DNA from 4 places in the Streptomyces sp. NPDC020917 genome. Region 4 is predicted to be linked to each of the others. Evidence: riboswitches for the same ligand, from Rfam matches in the RefSeq annotation. Region 4 holds a riboswitch; each other region holds the start of a gene.
What was found. A riboswitch is a leader RNA that binds a small molecule or an ion and turns the genes downstream of it on or off. The one in region 4 is predicted to bind cyclic di-AMP.

Region 1 (5,348 bases), on a different contig from region 4:
GGCGCGCCGCCGGGCACCAGGTGCCGGGCCGCAGCGGCGAGCGCGCGGCCCAGGCCCTTGCCGCGGGCGGCAGGATCGACCTCCAGCGCGGTCTCCCAGCGCCCGGCCACGCCGCGCCCGATCACCAGCGTGCCGCCGGGCACCGTCCAGGCGCGCACCTCGTCGCGGTGCCGCAGGGCGCGGAGGATGCGCGGGTGCCCGCGGTCCTTCGTCTCGCGCAGGTCGAGGGGTGGCGGCCCCGGCAGCGGGTCGGCCACGGTCAGCAGGTCGACGTTGACGACTTCCCGCCCGGTGCGCGCGGTGAGCTCCGAGAGGAACGGCGGGCACAGCGGGGCGCCGAGGTCGTCCGGCGGCAGCAGCGCCGCGAGTTCGGCGTGGTCGGCGTCGGTGAACACCACGGTGTGCGCGGTGAAGGCGATCACTCCCGCGTCCCGCTCGGAGGGCTGGGGGAGGAAGGTCACCGAGCCGTCGGGCGGGGGGAAGGTGCCGCGGGCGGCGCGCGCGAGTATGCCCGCCAGGCGGGTGGAGGTGCCGGACGTCATTCCTGCCCCCTCGCCGCCAGCGTCTCGATCATCATCACCAGGTCGTCGAGGTCCCGGTCGAACTCGGCGTCCCAGTCGACCGGTTGGGCCAGCCACGGCATCACCGCGTCGTGTCCGGGCAGCGCACCGTCGGGGAGCCGGCCGCGGCGCCCGCGCGGGTCGAGGGTGCCGGGCCCGAACCTGCCGCCCGCCTCCGACGCGATCCAGCCGAGCATGTAGGTACTCACCAGCCGCTCCAGGCGCGGCACTTGGGACTTCGGCACGCCGGCGTCCAGCAGCGCCAGATAGAGCAGGTCGACGGTGGTCACCGCGTCGGGCGTCACGGCGGGACGGGAGAACAGCAGCCCCGTCACCCAGGGGTGGCCCTGCGCCAGCGTCCGCGCGGTCCGTGCGAACAACCGCACGCGCTCACGCCAGTCGGTGACGACGGACAGCGCCGGCGCGGTCTGGAAGACCATGCCGAGCAGCCGGCCGAGCATCGCGTCGAGCAGTCCGGCCTTGTCCCCGACGTGCGGATACAGCGCCATGGGCGTGACGCCGACGGCCTGTGCGACCGACCGCATGGACACCCCGGCCAGGCCGCGCTCGTCGGCGATCGCCACGGCGGCGTCCAGAATCTCTTCCCGTTTCCCGCTCATGCCTCTACACTGTAGATCTATACGGTGTAGATCAACTTTATGGGGGTGGTGGCCGATGCTCTCGGCCGAGGGGCTGGTGATGCGCTACGGCGAGCGCCGGGCGCTGGACGGCTTCAGCCTGGAGGTGGGCCCCGGTGAGATCACCGGGCTGATCGGGCACAACGGCGCCGGCAAGTCCACGTTCGTCGAGGTCGTCACCGGGCTGGTGAGGCCCGAAGCGGGAACCGTGCGGGTCTGCGGCATCGACGCCCGTGAACACCCGCGCGCCGCACGGGCTCTGCTCGGCGTCGCGCCGCAGGAACTCGCCCTCTACCCGACCGTCACCGTCCGCGAGCACCTCCAGCTCTTCGCCGGGCTCGCCGGGCTGCGCCGGGCCGCCGCCCGGCGGTCGGTCGAGGGCGTGGCGGAGGAGCTGATGCTCGGGGAGGTGCTGGACCGCAGGTGCGCGGTGCTCTCCGGCGGTCAGCGGCGGCGCGCCCAGGCCGCGGCCGCCATGGTCGCCACACCGCGCGTCCTGCTGCTCGACGAGCCGACGGCGGGTGCCGACCCCGAGACGCGGCAGGCGCTGCTGGCCGCGGTGCGGGCCCGCGCCTCGGCCGGCGCGGCCGTCCTCTACACCACCCACTACCTGCCCGAACTGGTCGACCTGGACGCCACGTTGGCGGTCGTCAGACGCGGCAGGGTGGTGGCCAGAGGGGACCGCGCCGGGCTCACCGCCGACCTGCCCGGGGAGATCCGGATCAGCCTGGATCCGGCGGGAGCGCGTCCGGTGCTGTCGCCGGAATTGGACCGGCGGACCCGCGAGGAGGGGCCGCACGGGCTGCGGATCGCCACCCGCAACCCGCCGGCGGACCTCGCCGAACTGCTCGCCGCGGGCTGCGCCCCGGTCAGTGTCGACGTGCGCCGCCCCGACCTGGACCTGTACCGGTCGCTGGCCGCGGAGGGCCCGCAGAGCACGGCGGGCGCGGAGACCTCCGGCGCCGGGGCCGCCGGGTCTGCGGCCCGGGTGGCCTGACCGGCCCCCTCTCCGGCCTGCTTCCGGGCCGCAGGCCCGCATCGCGGGGAAGCGGCGGGCGCACGGCCGCCCTGCCGCGCCGATCCGCCGATCCGCCGCGGTCCCACCCGACTCCCTGTGACGCGCGCACACCTGAAGGAGCCTCAGATGCACCTCGACGTCCGACCGGGCGGAACCGTGGCGGCCGCCGGCGCGCCGGGATCCGGCCGGCTGACCGAGCCCGGCCGCACCCGCGACGCCCTGCACCGCACCGGCGTCCTGATCCGGCACAACACGACCGTGCTGCTGCACGAACCAGGGCCGCTCGCCGGGCGGATGGTGATGCCCCTCATGCTGCTGACGGCCACGCGGCCGCTGTACGAGCAGGCGCAGGGGCCGGGCGGGACCGCCCAGGCCGTGGTCGGGTCGCTGGTGACGTTCTCGCTGCTGGCCCTGTCCATCGTCGGCGGCTCGATCCTGTCCGAGCGCATGTGGCGCACGTGGGACCGGTTGCGCGCCACCCCGGTGCGGCCGGTGGAACTCCTCGTGGGCAAGGCCGTGCCGGTCCTGGGCGTGCTCGTGGTGCAGCAGGCCGTGGTGCTCGGCTTCGGCATCGTGGCGTTCGGGATGCCGGTGGCCGCACCGGGACTGCTGGTGGTCGCCTGCGGCGCCTGGGGGCTGGCGCTGCTGGGCCTGGGGACCGCGGCCGGCGTGCTGGTGCGCAGCTACGGCCAGTTGAGCGCCGCATTCGACATCGGCGCGCTGTTCCTGACCACCCTCGGCGGCGCCCTGGTCCCGCTGGACCTGCTGCCGGGGTGGCTGCGCGCGGTCAGCCCGGCCTCTCCCGGGTACTGGGCGGCCCAGACCCTGAGGCACGCCGCGGCGGGCGACACGGGTCCCACCCTCCGGGGTGCTGCCGTGCTGCTCGCCGTCGGCGCCGCATGCGGTGCGGTGGCCTGCTGGCGGGTGGCCCGCGGTTGGGGCCGGGCGCTGGCGGTATGACGGCGGACCCGTCGCAGGGACCGTCCCCGGCCCCGGTCGCGCTCCCGCCCGCGGGCCTGTGGCGCGCCGCGACGTCCGGGAAGACGCCGGGGCGGCCGCCGAGGAGGAAGGCGAGGAGGTCGTCGAGCGGTCCTGGCCCCAGTGAGCCGGAGCTGCTCACCTGACGCGGCCGTACCAGACGCGGCTGGTCCAGATCCGCTCCAGGCGGACCGAGGCGCCGGTCCTCGGCGCGTGCCAGATGCGGCCGTCGCCGGCGTAGATGCCGACGTGGTACACCGACGAGGCCGAGGAGCCGGCGTGGAAGAACACCAGGTCACCGGCGCGGCGCGCGGAGGCGCTGATGTGCCGGGTGCTGTTGTACTGGGCGGCGGCGGTGCGGGGCAGGGTCTTGCCCGCACGCTTGAACGAGTACTGGGTCAGCCCCGAGCAGTCGAACCGGTAGGGGCCGGTCGCCCCCCACTGGTACGGGGCGCCCTGCTTCGAGGCGGCGATGTCCAGGGCCAGGGTGGACAGCGAGGCGGCCTGCGCGGACGGGAGGGCGCCGGGGATCAGGGCGGGTGCGGCGACGGCCGCCGCGGTGAGCACGGACGCCGCCCCGAACCGGGAGAGCCGTGCGGACACGGGATGGACGTTCATGTGGTGGAGCGCGAGCATGCGCAACCCTTCGTCGTCAGCCTGCGAAGGATGACCTGTCGGGTTCGAGCAGGCGAAGAATGCCCGGCCGCTGACCTGCGGCTTCACCCCAAGAGGCGGTCCGGATCCGGTCCGGTGCCGCCCCGTCGTGCTGGGTCCTCCGCTCCTGCCGCGTGCACTCGTGTCGACCTGGCATCCGTGCGGCGGCAGGATTGGGCGTCCGCACGGACCGCCCCGTCACGGCGACGGGGGCTTGTCGTCACCACGGATGGTTACGCACGAAACGGTGCGATGTGTGACTGAAAACGCGCTATGTGAGCCTCGTCACGTTTCACCTATCCGAGTGAACGCGGCTCCGGAGCATGTCCGCTGACGCCGCGTCCGTCGCTCTGACCTGGCCCGATGAAGCGGCTTGCCGGCGGGTCCAGCCGACATGCGCAATTCAGCACCGAATTGACAAACCCTGTTGGATACGCCCAATGGACTGAGCGAATCCGTCACCGTGTCGGGCGTGTCGGGGCCGAACGGCCGTCATCGGGCCGGGTCTCGGCGTGTCAGTGCGTCGGCGGCGCTCCCGGATCCGGCGTCACCGTGGCGAGTGCGGACCGGCGTTCACCGTCCAGGACCCGCAGCGCCCGGCCCAGCGTGGCGTGATGGAGTTCGGTCTCGCCGCGCAGGTGCATCGTGGTCAGCGCTTCCTTGAGAGCCGCGGCCCGTCCCACCAGCGCCTGCGCGGCGCGCAGCGCCCGGTAAGTGTCCGTCGTGCGGCTGGGGTTGATCTTCCCCAGCAGATCGACGACCTCCAGATAGCAGTCGACCAGCTCACCCTCGGAGCGGGTGAGGGCGGGCAGGGGTGGCAGCTCCGGCACCACGTCGGGTCACCGCAGGCCGTACGGGGTGGTGTTGGACTTCCTGCTGGTGGTCAGCTGGTCCACCAGGCCGTAGGCGACCGCCGATTCGGCGTCGAACACCTTGTCCCGTTCGATGTCGGCCGTGATGCGCTCCGCGTCCTGCCCGGTGTGCCGGACCAGCAGTGTCTCCAACTGCTCGCGGGTGCGGAGCAGTTCCTTGGCCTGGATCTCCAGGTCGGAGGTGTCGCCCTGGATCGCCTCGCTCAGCGAGGGCTGGTGGATCAGGATCCGCGCACCGGGGGTGATCATCCGCTTGCCCGGCGCTCCCGCGGCGAGCAGCACCGCGGCGGCCGACGCCGCCTGGCCGATGCAGACGGTCGCCACATCGCAGGTGACGAACTGCATCGTGTCGTAGATCGCGGTCATCGCGGAGAAGGACCCGCCCGGCGAGTTGACGTACAGGTGGATGTCCTGCTCGGGCGCGGCGCTCTCCAGGTGGATGAGCTGGGCCATCACGTCGTTCGCCGAGGTGTCGTCGATCTGGGTGCCGAGGAAGACGATCCGCTCCTGGAGCAGCTTGGAGTACGGGTCCATGGTGCGTACACCGTTGCTGCTGCGCTCGGTGAACTCCGGCAGCACGTAGCGGGCGGTGGGTCGGAACATCGCGTGCACCTCCGTCTGTAAAAAA
Region 2 (5,348 bases), on a different contig from region 4:
TGGTGGAGGCGGCGGTCCGGCTGGGCGTGGCGGAGCAGGCGGACGAGGCGTTCGCACGCTTCGAGCGGTGGGCGGCGCGGTCACGGCAGGACTGGGCGGCCGCGCTGGTGGCCCGCTGCCGGGCGCTGCGGGCACCGGACAGCGCGGCCGAGGAGCACTACGGGCAGGCCCTGTCCGGGCACGACCCGGAGCGCAGGGCGATGGAGTGGGCGCGCACCGCGCTGCTGTACGGCGAGTGGCTGCGGCGGGCGCGGCGCAAGAACGAGGCCCGCGGCCATCTGCAGGGCGCGCTCGAGGTGTTCGCGCGGCTCGGCACGCGGCCGTGGGCGGACCGGACGCGGGCCGAACTCGGCGCGGCCGGGGCCGCGGTGGAGGTCGCGCCGCAGACCCGCTCGGTCGCCGAGGAGGCGGGCCTGACCCCGCAGGAGGCGCAGATCGTCCGGCTGGCGGCCCAGGGCCTGTCCAACAAGGACATCGCCGCGCAGCTGTTCCTCAGCCCGCGCACCGTCGGCTACCACCTGTACAAGGCGTATCCGAAGCTCGGCGTGGTCTCGCGCGGCGAACTGACCGGGATGTTCGGCTAGTCGGGAGCGTTGCGTCCGCGGCGGGAGGCGGTGCGGACGGCGGGGCGCCCGGACAGCGGTGTGCCCGCCCGGTGGTGCAGACCGGACGGGCACGGGCGGCCGCCTGACGGCGGTCGTACGGGCGTCTGTGTCAGATGCTGACGCCGTGCGACGCGAGGTAGGCGACCGGGTCGATGTCGGAGCCGTAGTTCGGGGTGGTGCGCACCTCGAAGTGCAGGTGCGGTCCGGTGACGTTGCCGGTGGCGCCGGAGATGCCGATCTCCTGGCCCTCGGTGACGGTCTGGCCGGCCGACACCAGCGGCTGCGTCAGGTGGCCGTACAGGGTGTACTTGCCGTCGGCGTGCTTGATGATCACGTCGTTGCCGTAGGCGCCGTCGGCACCGGCGTGCACGACGGTGCCGGCCGCGACCGAGTGCACCGGGGTGCCGGACCACACCAGGAAGTCCACGCCCGTGTGGTAGCCGCTGGACCAGTTGGAGCCGGCCTGGTGGTACGGGGTGCCGATGGACGCGTTGCCGACCGGCTTGGTCCAGCCGGTGTCGGTGGTGGCGGCGGCCTTGGTGGCCGTCGTGGTGTTCGTGGTGGTCTTCGCCGCGCTCTGCTGCGCGGTGCTCTTCGCCGGAGCGGGCTTGGCAGCCGGCTTCGCGGCGGGCTTGGCGGCGGGCTGGGCAGCCGGCTTGGCCGGGTGCTTGTCGCCGGGCTTGACGCCGTGCCAGCCGTGCAGCGTCAGGTGCATGCCCGGACGGATCACGTTCGGGTCGCTGCCGATGACCTTCTTGTTCTCCTGGTACAGCCGGTGCCAGCCGCCCTTGATGTGGTGCGCGGCGGCGATCTTGGACAGGGTGTCGCCGGGGTGGACGGTGTACGTCTCGGCCTTCGCGTGGGCGCCCTTGGCGGTGTCCTTGACGTGGGCGGTCGTCGCGACGGGGGCCTTGGCCGGCGTGGCGGCCGAGGCGCCGGTCGCGGCGACCAGCGGCAGGGCGATGGCGGCGCTGCCGACGCCGGCGGCGATGCAGACGCGGGTGAGGCGGTTCAGATGGGGCTTGCGGTGCTGTCCCTTGGCGGGCATGCGGGAGTTCCTTCTCCTACGCCTGCGAGGTGAGCTGTCGGGTTCGGGCAGGAGATGCCCGGTCACTCGGGTGCGTGACTTCACCCCGAGCCGTCCGGCGTGCGCGGACGGCGGCCTACCGTGGGTCCCCCGCTCCTGCCGTGTTAGGTGCTCGACGGTTCCGGGTCCGGGCGGTGGCAGGATTCGGCGGTCCGCCCGCGGAGAGTGTGCGCGGGCACCTGGCCCGCCGGACGCGAAGCTAGAGGACCCTCCGAGCGGCGGGCAACCGGCTGCCGCGGCCCACCACCGCGCCCGCCGGGAGCCGGTGACCGATCGTCGTACGCCCGCCACCCCTGCGTGTCCGCGCGGTTGACCGTGGGTGCACCGGCACGCCGCACGCGGTGACGACATGGCGACAAATCGCCCGCATCGGAAACAGCGGGTGTTCTCCGGACATCGGACCGTGTTCCCGCCATGATGCCCGTCACATTCCACAGCGGAAGTGACCCGCCTCACTCCGAAATGCCGGAACAAGGGCGACAAATGAGGGTTTGTCCGATCGGAGTGGAATCCGGGTCAGTACGTCCCCGGCGGGCCGCCGATCCGGCCGTCCAGGGTCCGGCTGAGCCGGTAGGCGACCGGGCGGAAGCCGGTCGCCGGCCAGTGTCCGGCAGCCAGCGGGCTAGCGGAGTGCCAGCGGGCCGACATGTAGCGGTGGCCGTTGTCGTAGGCCCAGGCGAGCGCGGTCGCCAGCAGCACCCGGGAGATGCCCTCACCGCGGGCCGCGGGGTCCACGAACGCCTCCATCAGCTCCACACAGGACTCGGGCACGACCGGCCCGGGCGCCGCCGGCACCACCAGGACCATGCCGATCTCCTCGCCGCGGCGCGAGGCGATCCAGGCGCCGCAGCGGGTATCGGCCAGGGCGTCGGTGTACCGCAGCCGCAGCGCGGCGAGCCCCGCCTCGGGCTGCGGCTGGAACATCGCGGGGCCCCGCTGCCCGCGCGAGGACTCCGCGGCCATCCGGCCCACCTGGGGCAGGTCGCCGGGGCCGGCGCGCCGGATGGCGAGCCCGCCCACCCCGCGCGGCTGCCGCCCGCGGGCCTTCACCGCCATCAGGCCGTGCACCAGCTCGCGGCCGAACCCCAGCTCGGACCAGGGCGCGGTGGCCGTCTCCCCGGCCGGCACGTCGACGTAGTGGACCAGCCGCCGCTCGGCGACCAGGCGCTCGGCGACCCGGGCGTACAGCGCCCGCAGCACCTCGCTCTCCCGTCCGGCCGGCAGCGCGTGGCCGCCGTGCGGCACCAGGGCGGAGTGCGGATGGCTGCGCAGCGCTGCCGGGTTGTCGGGCGCCAGGTCGAGCGGCACCGCGGCCAGGTGCCCGATGATCGCGCCGTCCGCGTCCAGCGCCCGGCACGCCTCGAGACCGGGGGCGTTCTGCAGCTTGCCGAGGAGTTCCTCGCCGCGCACCGGGCCGTCGGCCAGCCAGGAGCGCTGCGACGGCGGGCGGCGGGCGCGGGCGAACCAGCGGTCGTACCGCTGCGCGGCCATGGGTATGTGCTCGGCGGTCAGCGGCGCGATGGCGACAGTCATGGTGCCCGGGACGCTAGCGGGGTGCGCGGCCCCACGGCAAGGCAGGACCGGCGGGCTGCCGGTGCGTTGCCCGAGTGACGTACGTGCAGCGGGAGTTCAGCCGGTCCAGGCGGGATGGCGGGGGTCGTCGGCGCGAACCAGGACATCCGCGGTCTCTTCCGGCAGCGCTTCGCGGGCGTACCGGCCGTAAGCGGGCAGCGTCCATCGCTCGGCGGCCTCGGTGCGCCGCTCCAGCGCGGCGCGGGACAGGCTGAGGTGGACGGTCAGGTCCAGCGGCAGGCCCTGGCCGAGGAGCAGCGGCCCGTCGAGCACCAGGACCCCGCCCGGCGGCAGTTCCTCGTAGCCGGCGCGGGTGGACCGGTCGGTGACCGGGTCGCGCAGCGACGGCAGCGCCCGCCCGCTGCCGCCGGGTCCCAGCGGGTCGAGCACCTCGCGGCGCAGCGCCCCGGTGTCGAGCCACAGCTGGTAGTAGGCGTCGGCGTCCTCGTGGCCGTACTCCAGGCGCAGCGAGGCCGGCCGCCAGAACCCGGCCGCGCTGACCCGAAGGGCCCGGCGGCCCAGGGCCGGCAGCGCGGCCGCCACGGCGTCGGCGAGCTCGGCGGTGCCGGCCGCGGGCGCCCCGTCGACGGCGACCCGCCACCACGGACCGGGCGGCTCCGTGCCGGCGATCCGCTCCGCGAGGGCCTCGGCCAGCCGCGGCCAGGTGATCGGGGTCAGCTGCACGGCACCCATCCTGCCGCAGCGCCCCGGCCGCACCCGCGCCAGCCCGCCCCAGCCCCCACTCCGGACCCGCCCCGCCCCTCCCGCTCCGGGCAGCCTCCGCCGCCGATCCGGGCCGTCACGGCAGCACGGCCCCTGCCGTCCGAACAGCCGGTGCGAACACCGGCGGCCCGCCGTCACCCGGCTGGGCGAAGCCGCTGCTCCACTCGCGGGTCTGCGGCGCTGCGGTCCGCACGAGGCGGCACGGCCGGGCAATGATCGCGCCGACGGCGGTTCCGCGGCGCCCGGAAGCTCACCCACCTGGTGGAAATTCGCTACAAATCACCCTAATGCCGCCGAGCAAGATCTATTACTTCTTGTGAGCCTGGAAGAACTCATGGTGACCGTCCCCATCACCCAGGAGAAGAGCCCAAATGATCCTGTCCATCTCCGGCGTCGTCCTGCTCGGCGTCGTCTGCTTCCTGTTCTTCCGCAAGGACGGCCTGAAGGTGTCGCACGGTGTCGTCTGCACACTCTTCGGCTTCTATCTCGCCGGCACCGCCATCGCGCCCAGCATCAAGGCCGGCGGCGCCAGCCTGGCCGGACTGATCGGCGGGCTCAAGATCTAGCGGTCGCCCGCTACGGCCACTCCTGCCACGACGGGTACGGGCCCGCGGCGGTCCCCCGCTCCGGGTCCGTACGTCCCCGCCTCCCCCTCCTCCCCCGCTTCCCCCGGCCTTCCGGCCCTGCGGCGCGCCCGTCCCCCGCGCGCCCCGCCGCGTCCCCGCGGACACCCCAGCACCCGAACCACCCATGGAGCACCCGTGGCCAGGCGTCCCCTTCCCGCCATCCTGACCAGCCGACCCGCGCTCGCCCGCGGCCGTGACATCGCACGCACCGCCGCCGACGGCGCGACGGACGTCCTGCACCCCGTGATCACCATCGCCCGCGGCATGCGCCGGCAGGCCGCCTGGGCCGGCGGCTGGTGGGGCCGCACCCCCAAGGACCGCCGCGCGCCCGCCCTGCTGCTGGGCGCGGCCGCCGTCGTGATCGTGGTCATGATGCCGTACGGGCCGATCCTGGGCGCGGTCGCGCTCATGGCCTCGGCCGCCTGGATGGGCCGGGACCGCTCCGCGCCGGCCGCGCCCGGCGGGCCGAACGACGCCGAGACCGGCCGCCTGCAGTCGATGTACGAGGCGCTGGTCCCCTACCTGTCCGCGTCCGGCGACCCGGCGCCCATGTACGCCCACGACGGCTCCTGGCAGAAGGCGTTCTCCTCCTACGAGTTCCAGGACGGCCGGCTGACCCACCTGCACCTGCGCTACCCGGCCTACTTCACCGACGGTGAGGCGGACTCGCGGGCGCGCGTCGAGCAGCTGCTGCACGCCAAGGCGGGGCGGGGCCGGGAGTACCGGTTCGACTGG
Region 3 (5,348 bases), on a different contig from region 4:
CGACCGCCACGTGGACAACGCCAAGATCGGCGTCAAGCTGGCGGTGCTGGTGGTGATCCTCGGCCTGGTCTACGTCAAGCGCGACGAGGAACGCCTCGACCGGGCGACGTTCGGCGCGGTGGGGGTGCTGACCGCGCTCAACATCTTCATCGCGGTGCTCTGGACGTAGGCCCGCGCCCGAACACGCGTGACGTCCGGACGGAGCACTCCCGTCCGGACGTCACGCGTTTCGCTGGGACTCAGGCCACCCGGCGGGCCGCGGCGAACGGCATCCAGCTCATGGGCGCGATCTCGACGACCGCGCCGGTGTGCGGGGCGTGCACGATCTGCCCGTTGCCGAGGTAGATCCCGACGTGGGAGATGCCCGAGTAGAAGAACACCAGGTCGCCCGGCTGCAGATCGGCCTGGGAGACGGCGACGCCGTCCTTGACCTGGTCCCAGGTGGTCCGGCCGATGCTGACGCCCGCCGCGCGGTAGGCGGCCTGGGTGAGCCCGGAGCAGTCGTAGGCGTTGGGGCCGGTGCCACCGGACACGTACGGCTTGCCGCGCTGCGAGAGCGCGAACTGGATGGCGGCGGCGGCCCGTCCGGTCGCCGGCCCGCTGTACGTGTAGTGCTTCGTCGCGGACGACGTCGAGGGGGTCATCGCGGCGAGCTTGGCGCGCTGCGCGGCGTTGAGGCTGTTGAGCAGCTTCTGCGCCGCGGCGAGCTTCGTCTGCAGGTTCTTCTTCTCCGTCGCCAGAGCGCTCTGCGCGGAGGTCAGCTGGTTCAGGCTCGACGTGGCCTGCGCCCGCTGGATGTTCGCCTGCTCCTCCTGGACCTTGAAGGTCTGGAGGGCCTGCTCCTGCGTGGTGGAGAGCCGGTCCATCATGTGCGACTGCTGGAGGAACTGCTCCGGGTTGTCGGAGAGCAGCAGCTGCGTCGTCTGGTCGAGGCCGCCGTCGCGGTACTGCGCGGTGGCGAACTGGCCCAGGACCCGGCGGGTCTCGTTCATCTGCTGGGTCTTCTGCGCGACCTGCTCCAGGAGCTGGTTGGCCTTGGCGCGCTGCGCCGAGGTCTTCTCCTTGGCCTGGTCGTACTGCTGGGTGGCCACCTCGGCCTGCTGGTTGAGCGTGTCGATCTGCTTCTTCACCTCGGCGATCGAGGGTTTGGCAGGCGCCGCGTTCGCGGTCTCGCTCATCAGGGTGACCGACGCCAGTGCCGCTGCGGTGACCCCGACCGCCGCGCGGGGGGCGGCTGAGGCGAGTATCCGGGTACGCGGCTTGCGGTGCGACGCCACAGCAGGCGACTCCTTCCGTGGACCGCCGACCGGGTTAGCTGACGGGTTCGGGCTGGGAAGGCTGCCCTACTGGACGGACGCTTGTCGCGTCTGTCCGGATTCACCCCAATGTGACTGTGGGTCCCCGGTTCCGGCCGCCGGCCGGATTAGGCGGAGGTGGCGTGCTGCCGGCACTTGCACCGGCGGGAAGCAGGCCACCTAGCGGGCTACGGTAATCAACTCTCGCGAGTCTTGGGAAGTTTGGATCGCAATGTGACCGAAATCGCTTTGTGATCTTACGGTTGGTGACGGTGGTTCAGGGGGTCAATACGGGCGAACGGCACCGTAGAAGGGCATTTCCGTGATCGGCGCGATCTTGACGACGGTGCCCGTGTGCGGAGCGTGAATCATCTCGCCGTTGCCGATGTACATGCCGACGTGGCTGATGTCGCTGTAGAAGAAGATCAGGTCGCCCGGCTGCAGGTTCGTCTCCGAGACCCGGGTGCCGACGTTCACCTGGTCCCAGGTGGTGCGCGGCAGGGTGATGCCGGCCGCCTTGTAGGCCGCCTGCGTCAGGCCCGAGCAGTCGAACGAGTCGGGACCGGTGGCGCCCCACACGTAGGGCTTGCCGATCTGCTTGCGGGCGAAGGCGATCGCCTGGTCGGCCACCGAGGAGTTGGCGGGCGTCGACGGCGGCGTCGTGGTCGTCGTCGACGTGCTCTTCTTCGCGGCGGCCGCCTTGGCCGCCGCCTCGGCAGCGGCCTTCTGCTTGGCCACCAGTGCCGCCGCCTTCCGGCGGGCCTCCTCCTCCTGCTTGGCGGCCAGCGCCGCCAGCCGCGCCTTCTCCTGTGCGGTCAGGCTGTTGAGGAGGTGCTGGGCCTGGCTCAGCTTGGTCTGCACGTCCTGCTTGGCGGTCTTGAGCTTGGCCTGCTGCGCGGTGAGCGACGCCAGGCTCTTGGCCGCCTCGATGCGCTGCTGGGTCGCGGCGGCCTGCTCCACCCGGAACGAGTCGACCGCCGCCTTCTGGCGCTGCGCGAGCACGTCGGTCAGGTGCAGCTGGTCGACGAGGTCCTCAGGGCTGCCGGACAGCATGTAGCGGGTGGTGGTCTCGTCACCGCCGGAGCGGTACTGCGCGGCCGCGTACAGGCCGAGCTGGCGGCGCGCGTCGTTGAGCGTCTGGGTCTTCTGCGCCACCTGCTCCAGCAGCTTGTTGACCTTGACGTTCTGCTGGTCGACCTGCTCCTTGGTGCCGTTGTACTTCTCGGTGGCGACCTCGGCCTGGTGCATCAGGGAGTCGACCTTCGCCTTGACCTCGGCGATGGAGGGCTGCGGCGGCGGGGTGGCGTTCGCCGTCTCGCTCAGCAGGGTCACGGTGGCCAGGGCGGCAGTGGTGATACCCACTGCCGCCCGTGGTCCCGAGGCGCTGAGTAGCGCGGTTCTGGCCTTACGGTGCGTCGCCATGGCGGGCGGACTCCTCTCGGACGCGGACCGGTGGGGCTGGTGCGGGAACGTAGCCGAGGCCCGGCGTTGCTGGGAAGGCCGATGTCCGATAAGGCCCGATACCTTTTCGTAATCTTTTGCCAGACCCGGTGCGTCGTCACCGAGCGTGGTAGGAAGGACACACCTGTGCGAGTCCTTCGGCCGGGGGAACCGGGTGAACCGGGACGGACTGTCGGCGCGGCGTCCTAGACTCAGGAGGCGATGAGCAGCCTCTTTGACGACAGCTTCCTGGCCGGTCTCGACGCGGCCCACGGCCCGGCCGACGACGGCCCGCCCCCGCCGCCGGAGGGGGAGCACGACGAACCCGACTCCCTGCCGGACGGCCTGTTCGGCGACCGGTTCGACGGCCCGCCGCCGATCCGCGACGCCCACTACCGCGACGGCGCCGCCCGCCCGGCCGCCGACCCCGCGCAGCTGCTGGAGGGCCTCAACGAGCAGCAGCGCGCCGCCGTGGGGCACTCCGGCGGGCCGCTGCTCATCGTGGCCGGCGCCGGCTCCGGCAAGACCCGGGTGCTCACCCACCGCATCGCGCACCTCCTCTACGCCCGGCACGTCCACCCCGGCTCCATCCTGGCGATCACCTTCACCAACAAGGCCGCCGGCGAGATGAAGGAGCGGGTGGAGCAGCTCGTCGGGCCGCGCGCCGGCGCGATGTGGGTGTCGACGTTCCACAGCGCGTGCGTGCGCATCCTGCGCCGCGAGTCCAAGAAGCTGGGCTTCACCTCGTCCTTCTCGATCTACGACGCGGCCGACTCCAAGCGGCTGATGGCCCTGGTCTGCCAGCGCGACCTCGACCTGGACCCCAAGCAGTTCCCGCCGAAGTCGTTCAGCGCGAAGATCTCCAACCTCAAGAACGAGCTGATCGACGAGGAGACCTTCGCCGCCCAGGCGGAGACCCCGTTCGACCGCAAGCTCGCCGAGGCGTACGCCCTCTACCAGTCGCGGCTGCGCGAGGCCAACGCCCTGGACTTCGACGACATCATCATGACCACGGTCAACCTGCTGCAGGCGTTCCCGGACGTCGCCGAGCACTACCGGCGGCGCTTCCGGCACGTCCTGGTCGACGAGTACCAGGACACCAACCACGCGCAGTACATGCTGGTCCGCGAGCTGGTCGGCACCGAGGCGCCGCCGTCCGCGGAGGACGGCCAGGACAGCCAGGACGGCGGGGCGGCCGACGCCGGCGAGCAGGACGGCGCGCGGGGCGCGGACGCCGTCCCCGGGCCCGCCGAGCTGTGCGTGGTCGGTGACGCGGACCAGTCGATCTACGCCTTCCGCGGCGCCACGATCCGCAACATCCTCCAGTTCGAGGAGGACTACCCGCAGGCCCGCACCATCCTGCTGGAGCAGAACTACCGCTCCACGCAGACCATCCTGTCCGCGGCCAACGCCGTCATCGAGCGCAACGCCGGCCGCCGCGCCAAGAACCTGTGGACCGAGTCCGGCGACGGCCCGGTCATCATCGGCTACGTCGCCGACCAGGAGCACGACGAGGCGCAGTTCGTCGCCGACGAGATAGACCGCCTCACCGACGCGGACCAGGCCCGCCCCGGCGACGTGGCGGTCTTCTACCGCACCAACGCGCAGTCCCGTGTGTTCGAGGAGGTGTTCATCCGCGTCGGCCTGCCCTACAAGGTCGTCGGCGGCGTGCGCTTCTACGAGCGGCGCGAGGTGCGGGACGTGCTCGCCTACCTGAGGGTGCTGGCCAACCCCGAGGACGCGGTGCCGCTGCGCCGCATCCTGAACGTGCCCAAGCGCGGCATCGGCGACCGCGCGGAGGCGATGGTGGACGCCCTCGCGCAGCGCGAGCGGATCTCCTTCGCGCAGGCGCTGCGCCGGGTCGACGAGGCCTACGGCATGGCGGCCCGCTCGGCGAACGCCGTGAAGCGGTTCAACACCCTCATGGACGAGCTGCGCACCATCGTGGAGTCCGGTGCGGGCCCCGCCGTCGTCCTGGAGGCGGTGCTCGAACGCACGGGCTATCTGGCCGAGTTGCAGGCGTCCACCGACCCGCAGGACGAGACCCGCGTCGAGAACCTCCAGGAACTCGCCGCCGTGGCCCTGGAGTTCGAGCAGGAGCGCGGCGAGGAGGGCAGCACCCTGTCCGAGTTCCTGGAACGCGTCGCCCTGGTCGCCGACTCCGACGAGATCCCGGACGAGGACGAGGAGTCCGGCGGCGTGATCACGCTGATGACGCTGCACACCGCCAAGGGCCTGGAGTTCCCGGTGGTGTTCCTCACGGGCATGGAGGACGGGGTCTTCCCGCACATGCGGGCCCTCGGCCAGGTCAAGGAGCTGGAGGAGGAGCGGCGGCTGGCGTACGTCGGCATCACCCGCGCCCGCGAGCGCCTCTACCTGACCCGCTCCACGATGCGCAGCGCCTGGGGGCAGCCCTCCTACAACCCGCCGTCGCGGTTCCTGGAGGAGATCCCGGACGCCCTCATCGAGTGGCGGCGCACCGGCGGCTCGCCGGGCGGCTTCGGCTCGGGCTCGGGCGGTGGGGGCGCGGTGTCCAAGGCCGCGGCGTCGCTGTCCTCCTCGATGGCCGCGCGCAGCCGCGGCGGCTCGGGCGGCTTCGCCACCCGCAGGTCA
Region 4 (5,348 bases):
CCGGGCCTTCACGGCGATGCTCTACCCGCACAAGCCCGGCATGGCCCGGTGGCTCAACGGCTGGGCGGCCGGCTTCGCCCGGCGTACCCCCGACTGCCTGCACACCGCCACCCTCTTCCCCGAGCCGGGCGTCGAGACGCTCGTCGCCGAGGCCGTCGACGCGGGCGCGCGGGTGTTCAAGGCACACGTGCAGGTGGGGGCGTACGACCCGGCCGACGAACTCCTCCAGCCCGCCTGGGGAGTGCTGGCCGAGGCCGGGATCCCGGTGGTGATCCACTGCGGCTCAGGACCGGCGCCCGGCAAGCACACCGGACCCGAGCCGATCGCGCGGGTGCTGGCGCGCCACCCGCAACTGCCGCTGATCGTCGCGCACATGGGGATGCCCGAGTACGAGGACTTCCTCGATCTCGCCGAGCGGTACCCGCAGGTGCGGCTGGACACCACGATGGCGTTCACCGGCTTCACCGAGGACTTCATGCCCTTCCCGCGCCGGGCGCTGCCGCGGCTGGCGGCGCTCGGCGACCGCGTCCTGCTCGGCACGGACTTCCCCAACATCCCCTATCCCTACGTGCACCAGCTCCACGCCCTGGAGGGGCTCGGCCTCGGGCCGGAGTGGCTGCGCGCGGTGTGCCACGACAACGCGGTGACACTCTTCGGGCTCCGGGCGGGAACGTGATCCACTAGCGTGTCCTGATGCCTTCGCCGAACCTTCGCCACGCGGTCCGCGCGCTTGTCCTGGACGAGGACGAACGCCTCCTGCTCTGCCGGTTCGTCTTCGCGAAGCCGTCCGGGCCGATCGTCGTCTGGGCGGCGCCCGGCGGCGGCGTCGAGCCGGGGGAGACGCCCCTTGCGGCCCTGCGCCGGGAGTTGGACGAGGAGGTGGGCCTGGCCCTCGACGGCACCCCGCCGCACGTCTGGCACCAGGAGGTCGTCGAACCCGGCCACGCGGCGGGCTACGACGGCGTGGTCAACGACTACTTCCTGGTCCGCACCGCCGCGTTCGCGCCCCGCGGGGCGATGTCCGACGAGGAGCTGGCCGCCGAGCACATCAGCGGCCTCCGGTGGTGGCACCCGCGGGACATCGTCGCCTACCGGGGCCCCGACCTGTTCTCCCCCCGCGACCTTGCCACCCCCCTGACGGCCCTCCTCACCTCGGGCCTCCCCGCCGAGCCCGTCCGGCTCGGCCTCTGAGGCCCCTTTTTCGCCGCGCCCTCGCCGCCGGTCGCTGCGCGGCGGCCTTCGCTCTTCCGTCAGCCAGGCGCGTCGTCGCAGGTCGGGAAGGCTCCGGGGGGCGGAGACGGGCAGGGTGCGGGGCCCGGGGAGTGGGAACTGAGCGTCCATCAGGTGGAATTGCCCCTGCGCGCAGTGACAGCCCGCTGGCATAGTCGCGGCATGGAGACGGATCCCCTCTGGACTCTCATCGCGGACAGCAGGCGGCAGGGGCTCACCGGTGACAAGCGGGACGCCTGGCTCCGCGAGGCCCTCCTGCGGACGCCGCTCGACGGCATCATCGGCTTCCAGGCGGGCCTGGAACGGCGGGTGGCGCAGTCCAGGACCTGGAGCCTGTGGGCCGCCGCCGACCGCGTCTTCGGCGGCTGGTGCTCCGACGACACGTTCTGCTACTTCCAGCACTGGCTGATCGGCCTGGGCCGCCCGGTGTTCGACGCGGCGGTCGACGACCCGGACTCCCTCGCGTACGTCCCCGAGGTGCTGCGGCTGTCCGCCCGCCCCCGCGAGAGCTGGTACGACGACCACCCGACCTGGGAGTCGCTGGACCGGCTCGCCCCCGAGGCGTACGAGCGCGTGTCGTCGCTCCCGGCCGACGCCCTGGACGCCGCCGTCCGCGCGCGGCGGGCCGCCTCCGGCCCGCGCGGCACCACCGGTACGGCGCCGCGCGGCGACCGGTGGAGCGCGCTGGACGAGCCGGAGGCGGCCCGCCGGCTGCCCCGGCTCAGCGAGATGTTCCCGCTGCCGCGGCCCTGAGCGCGGGCGGGGTCCGCGGCCGTCAGACGCCGTTGACCAGCCGGATGTACCGCACCCAGTCCCAGTTGGGCCCGGGGTCGGTGTGGTCGGTGCCGGGCACCTGGTAGTGGCCGATGATGTGGTCGCGGTCCTTGGGGATGCCGTACTTGTCGCAGATCTCCGCGGTCAGCGCGGCCGACGCGTGGTACATCGCGGTGGTGAAGTACGACGGCTGGTCCACCCAGCCCTCGTGCTCGATGCCGATGCTGCGGGTGTTGTAGTCCCAGTTGCCGGCGTGCCAGGCGATGTCCTTCTCGCGCACGCACTGGTCGATCGCGCCGTCCGCGGACCGCACGACGTAGTGCGCGGCCGCCGCGTGCGTCGGGTCCTGGAACAGCTTGATGGTGTCGGAGAAGGTCTCCTGCGTCACGTGGATCACCACGAGGTTGACCGGGTAGGCCGTGGGGCGGCTGGACACCGTGTAGTTGGAGGTGCTGGCCGGGGCCCAGGTGGCGCCCGGGTAGTCGACGGCCGCGGCGGAGGCCGTGCCGCGGCCGGTCCACAGCTCGCCGGCAAGTCCCGCGGTGGCCGCGGCGCCGAGCGCGAGGCCGCCGCGCAGCAGCGAGCGGCGGCTCGGCGGGGCCGAAGGGCCGGAGGCGGTCCCGGCGTGGGGGGTGGGGGGATTGCTGGGACGTGCCATGGCGGGCTCCTGAGGCGTCGCAGTGCGGACGTACCGCGGACGGATATGGACGAGTGCATGACAAGAACGTCGAGCCTGCCCATCGTGGGGCCGGTCGCCGCGGCCTGCCAAGCGGTTCGCGAATTGGCACAGGTCCAGACCGCTGGCACCCGGTGCACCGGGCGGCCGGCACCCGGTGCACCGGGCGGCCGGCACCCGGTGCACCGGGCGGCCGGCACCCGGTGCGCCCGCCGTCCGCCGCCGACCGCGTCCGCTCGCTCACTGACTGTAGTCACTCGCGTCGTCCCCGCATAACAACTGACACACGCTCATCTCTCCGCCAGGTCACGCCGGCTGACCGCTTTACGCCTTCTGTGCGCCGTGTGTCCGATTGGTTCCGCCGCCAACTCCCCGATTCGGCTTGGATTTCCCCCCCGGCTCTATTAACGTTCGATAACGCAGCGCGGTCGTCACCACCGCCGTCAGAGGCGGCACCGTGCGCTTGCCGAATCCCGTCCGCGGGAACCGGGGACCCGAGATCCTGGGGTGAATCGGGCGGCCGCAAGGCCGTTCGTAGGAGACCTTCCTGCTCCGAACCCGTCAGCTAACCCGGTAGGCGAGAGGGAAGGAAAGGAGAGCGCCCCCGTGGCGTCGAACCAGCCTGCCTACGCACCCGCCCGGCCCGAGACCGAGGCCGGAAACGGCGACGCGCCGCGGCCGGGACCCGACGGGGAGCAGCCCGCCTTCGCCTTCTTCGCCGACACCCACTCCACCGGTGGCTCCGACGCCGCGCGCACCGCCGCGGACTCCAGCGCCCACCGGATGCCGCGCCAGCGCACCATGGCCCGCGGCGGGACCGTGCTCGGCATCGCGGCGATGGCCGCCGTCGGCGCCGGCGGTGTCGCCGCCGCCGCAACGCCCGGCGCCCCCGCGCCGGGTGCCGCGCCGGCGGCCATCTCCGTGCCCGACGTCGTCCCCGCCGAGGCCGACCCCGTGCCCGCCTCCGCGGCGGCGCCCGCCGCCACCCCCGCGCCGAGCGTCATCAGCGACCCCGGCGAGGCGCTGCGCGCCCGCATCATCGGCCAGGCCACCGCGGAGCGCGAGGCCGCCGCCCAGGCGAAACGGGACGCCGCCGCGAAGGCCGCGGCCGAGCAGGCCGCCCGCGAGGCCGCGGCGCGCAAGGTGCGCGAGCAGGCGGCCGCGGCGAAGGCCGCCGCCGAGGCGAAGGCGAAGGCCGACGCGGAGGCCGCGGCCAAGGCCGAGGCCGAGCGCCTGGCCGCGCTCGCCGCCTCCTACATCAAGCCGCTGGCGTCCGCCACGCTGACCAGCACCTTCGGCGAGGCCGACCCCTGGGGCAACCTGCACACCGGGCAGGACTTCGCCGCCCCGACGGGCACCCCGGTGCACGCCGTGCACGGCGGCACCGTCACCTCCGCGGGCTGGGCCGGCGCCCAGGGCTACCGCGTGGTGCTCACCCTCGACGACGGCACGCAGCTCTGGTACTGCCACCTGTCGACGATGTGCGTGACCGAGGGGCAGGTGACGACCGGCGACACCGTCGGCCGCGTCGGCGCCACCGGCAACGTCGCGTCCCCGCACCTCCACCTGGAGGTCCGTCCCGGCGGTGCCGCCCCCGTCGACCCGCTCCCGTGGCTCCGCTCCCACGACGTGGCGGTCTGACGACCGGCACGCATCCCCCGAACCCCGGCGGCCCTGGCGAACCCCCCCTTGTCAGGGCCGTCGGCCTGTCCGCGGAAGGTCGAGCCGCCCGCTCCCCGTGGCCCCGCAGGGCGCCCTCCCGGACGTACCCAACTGGGGCGCCGCGCGACGGCGTGACCCGGCCGCGGGCCGGCCACGCCGTGCCGACGACCCACGGTCCGGGCCCGAACTCCCGCCGGGCGAAGGCTACTTGGCGGAACGGCCGGCGACGGCCCAGGAGGCCGCGGCGACGGCGCCGGCGACGGTGAAGACCGCGGGCCAGGCGCCGAGCTTCTTGGCCAGGGGGTGCGAACCCGCGAAGGCCGCCACATAGGCACCGGTCAGGGCAGCGGCCGCCCCTGTGCCGGCCTGCTGCCGCCACTCGCGGGCGGCCACCGCGCCGGCCGCGGCCAGCGCCGCGCCGCCGAGTTCGCGCCGCTTGGTCCACCGGGCGATCGCATAGCCGCCGACCAGCCCGCCGGCCGCCACCGTGCTCGCCGAAACCCCAGCCATGCCGTCCTCGCTTCCGTCGCGCCCGCGGGGCCGCCCCTTGTCCTGGAACGTCCCGTCACGTGCCGTTCGGTCCGAGACTAAGCGGTCTCCCCGCCGCCCGGTGGCCCGGGGTCGACCGGCGCAGGGTCGACCGGGCCGGGGGCCGGGGCGAACAGCGGAGGGCGGGGGACCGGCCGCCCGCCCGCGTCGAAGAGCAGGAAGATCAGCCGTCCGCCGGGCACCCCGAACGGGCCGGCCGCGCACATGGTGACCCAGCCCGGACCCAGCTCGGGGTGGAGCATCGGCCGCGACTCGTCCGCCCGCGGGCCCATGAACTCCGCCGACGGCGACTCGTACGCCGCGGCCACCACCGGATCGCGCCGCACGTCGGCCTGCAGCCGGGCCAGCGTGCGGTTGTGCGGGTTCGCCGAGACCGCGTGGCGCAGCTGCGGCACCAGCAGCGGCAGCCAGCTGTGCTCCCAGTCGCTCAGGGTCGTCCGGGCCTCGGGCGCCAGCA

Region 1: it holds a riboswitch for cyclic di-AMP, as region 4 does, so the genes downstream of both, ACH4TG_RS13825 (C40 family peptidase) here and ACH4TG_RS07310 (M23 family metallopeptidase) in region 4, are expected to answer to the same signal.
Region 2: it holds a riboswitch for cyclic di-AMP, as region 4 does, so the genes downstream of both, ACH4TG_RS37355 (peptidoglycan DD-metalloendopeptidase family protein) here and ACH4TG_RS07310 (M23 family metallopeptidase) in region 4, are expected to answer to the same signal.
Region 3: it holds a riboswitch for cyclic di-AMP, as region 4 does, so the genes downstream of both, ACH4TG_RS38275 (NlpC/P60 family protein) here and ACH4TG_RS07310 (M23 family metallopeptidase) in region 4, are expected to answer to the same signal.

The regions. Positions count from the first base shown of each region.
Region 1 is NZ_JBIRRR010000005.1:346,459-351,806, reverse strand. It holds gene ACH4TG_RS13845 (GNAT family N-acetyltransferase) at 1-542, opposite strand, end outside; gene ACH4TG_RS13840 (TetR/AcrR family transcriptional regulator) at 539-1,180, opposite strand; gene ACH4TG_RS13835 (ABC transporter ATP-binding protein) at 1,236-2,195, shown strand; gene ACH4TG_RS13830 (ABC transporter permease) at 2,343-3,176, shown strand; gene ACH4TG_RS13825 (C40 family peptidase) at 3,333-3,830, opposite strand; cyclic di-AMP (ydaO/yuaA leader) riboswitch at 3,834-4,009, opposite strand; gene ACH4TG_RS13820 (hypothetical protein) at 4,364-4,681, opposite strand; gene ACH4TG_RS13815 (ATP-dependent Clp protease proteolytic subunit) at 4,688-5,323, opposite strand.
Region 2 is NZ_JBIRRR010000027.1:99,794-105,141, forward strand. It holds gene ACH4TG_RS37350 (AAA family ATPase) at 1-584, shown strand, start outside; gene ACH4TG_RS37355 (peptidoglycan DD-metalloendopeptidase family protein) at 715-1,653, opposite strand; cyclic di-AMP (ydaO/yuaA leader) riboswitch at 1,658-1,813, opposite strand; gene ACH4TG_RS37360 (GNAT family N-acetyltransferase) at 2,209-3,225, opposite strand; gene ACH4TG_RS37365 (uridine kinase) at 3,322-3,948, opposite strand; gene ACH4TG_RS37370 (hypothetical protein) at 4,359-4,553, shown strand; gene ACH4TG_RS37375 (hypothetical protein) at 4,749-5,348, shown strand, end outside.
Region 3 is NZ_JBIRRR010000029.1:73,268-78,615, forward strand. It holds gene ACH4TG_RS38270 (hypothetical protein) at 1-169, shown strand, start outside; gene ACH4TG_RS38275 (NlpC/P60 family protein) at 240-1,277, opposite strand; cyclic di-AMP (ydaO/yuaA leader) riboswitch at 1,285-1,440, opposite strand; gene ACH4TG_RS38280 (NlpC/P60 family protein) at 1,581-2,717, opposite strand; gene pcrA (DNA helicase PcrA) at 2,958-5,348, shown strand, end outside.
Region 4 is NZ_JBIRRR010000002.1:715,250-720,597, forward strand. It holds gene ACH4TG_RS07290 (amidohydrolase family protein) at 1-676, shown strand, start outside; gene ACH4TG_RS07295 (NUDIX hydrolase) at 694-1,191, shown strand; gene ACH4TG_RS07300 (DUF4240 domain-containing protein) at 1,393-1,983, shown strand; gene ACH4TG_RS07305 (N-acetylmuramoyl-L-alanine amidase) at 2,006-2,662, opposite strand; cyclic di-AMP (ydaO/yuaA leader) riboswitch at 3,135-3,275, shown strand; gene ACH4TG_RS07310 (M23 family metallopeptidase) at 3,287-4,321, shown strand; gene ACH4TG_RS07315 (hypothetical protein) at 4,547-4,852, opposite strand; gene ACH4TG_RS07320 (XRE family transcriptional regulator) at 4,930-5,348, opposite strand, start outside.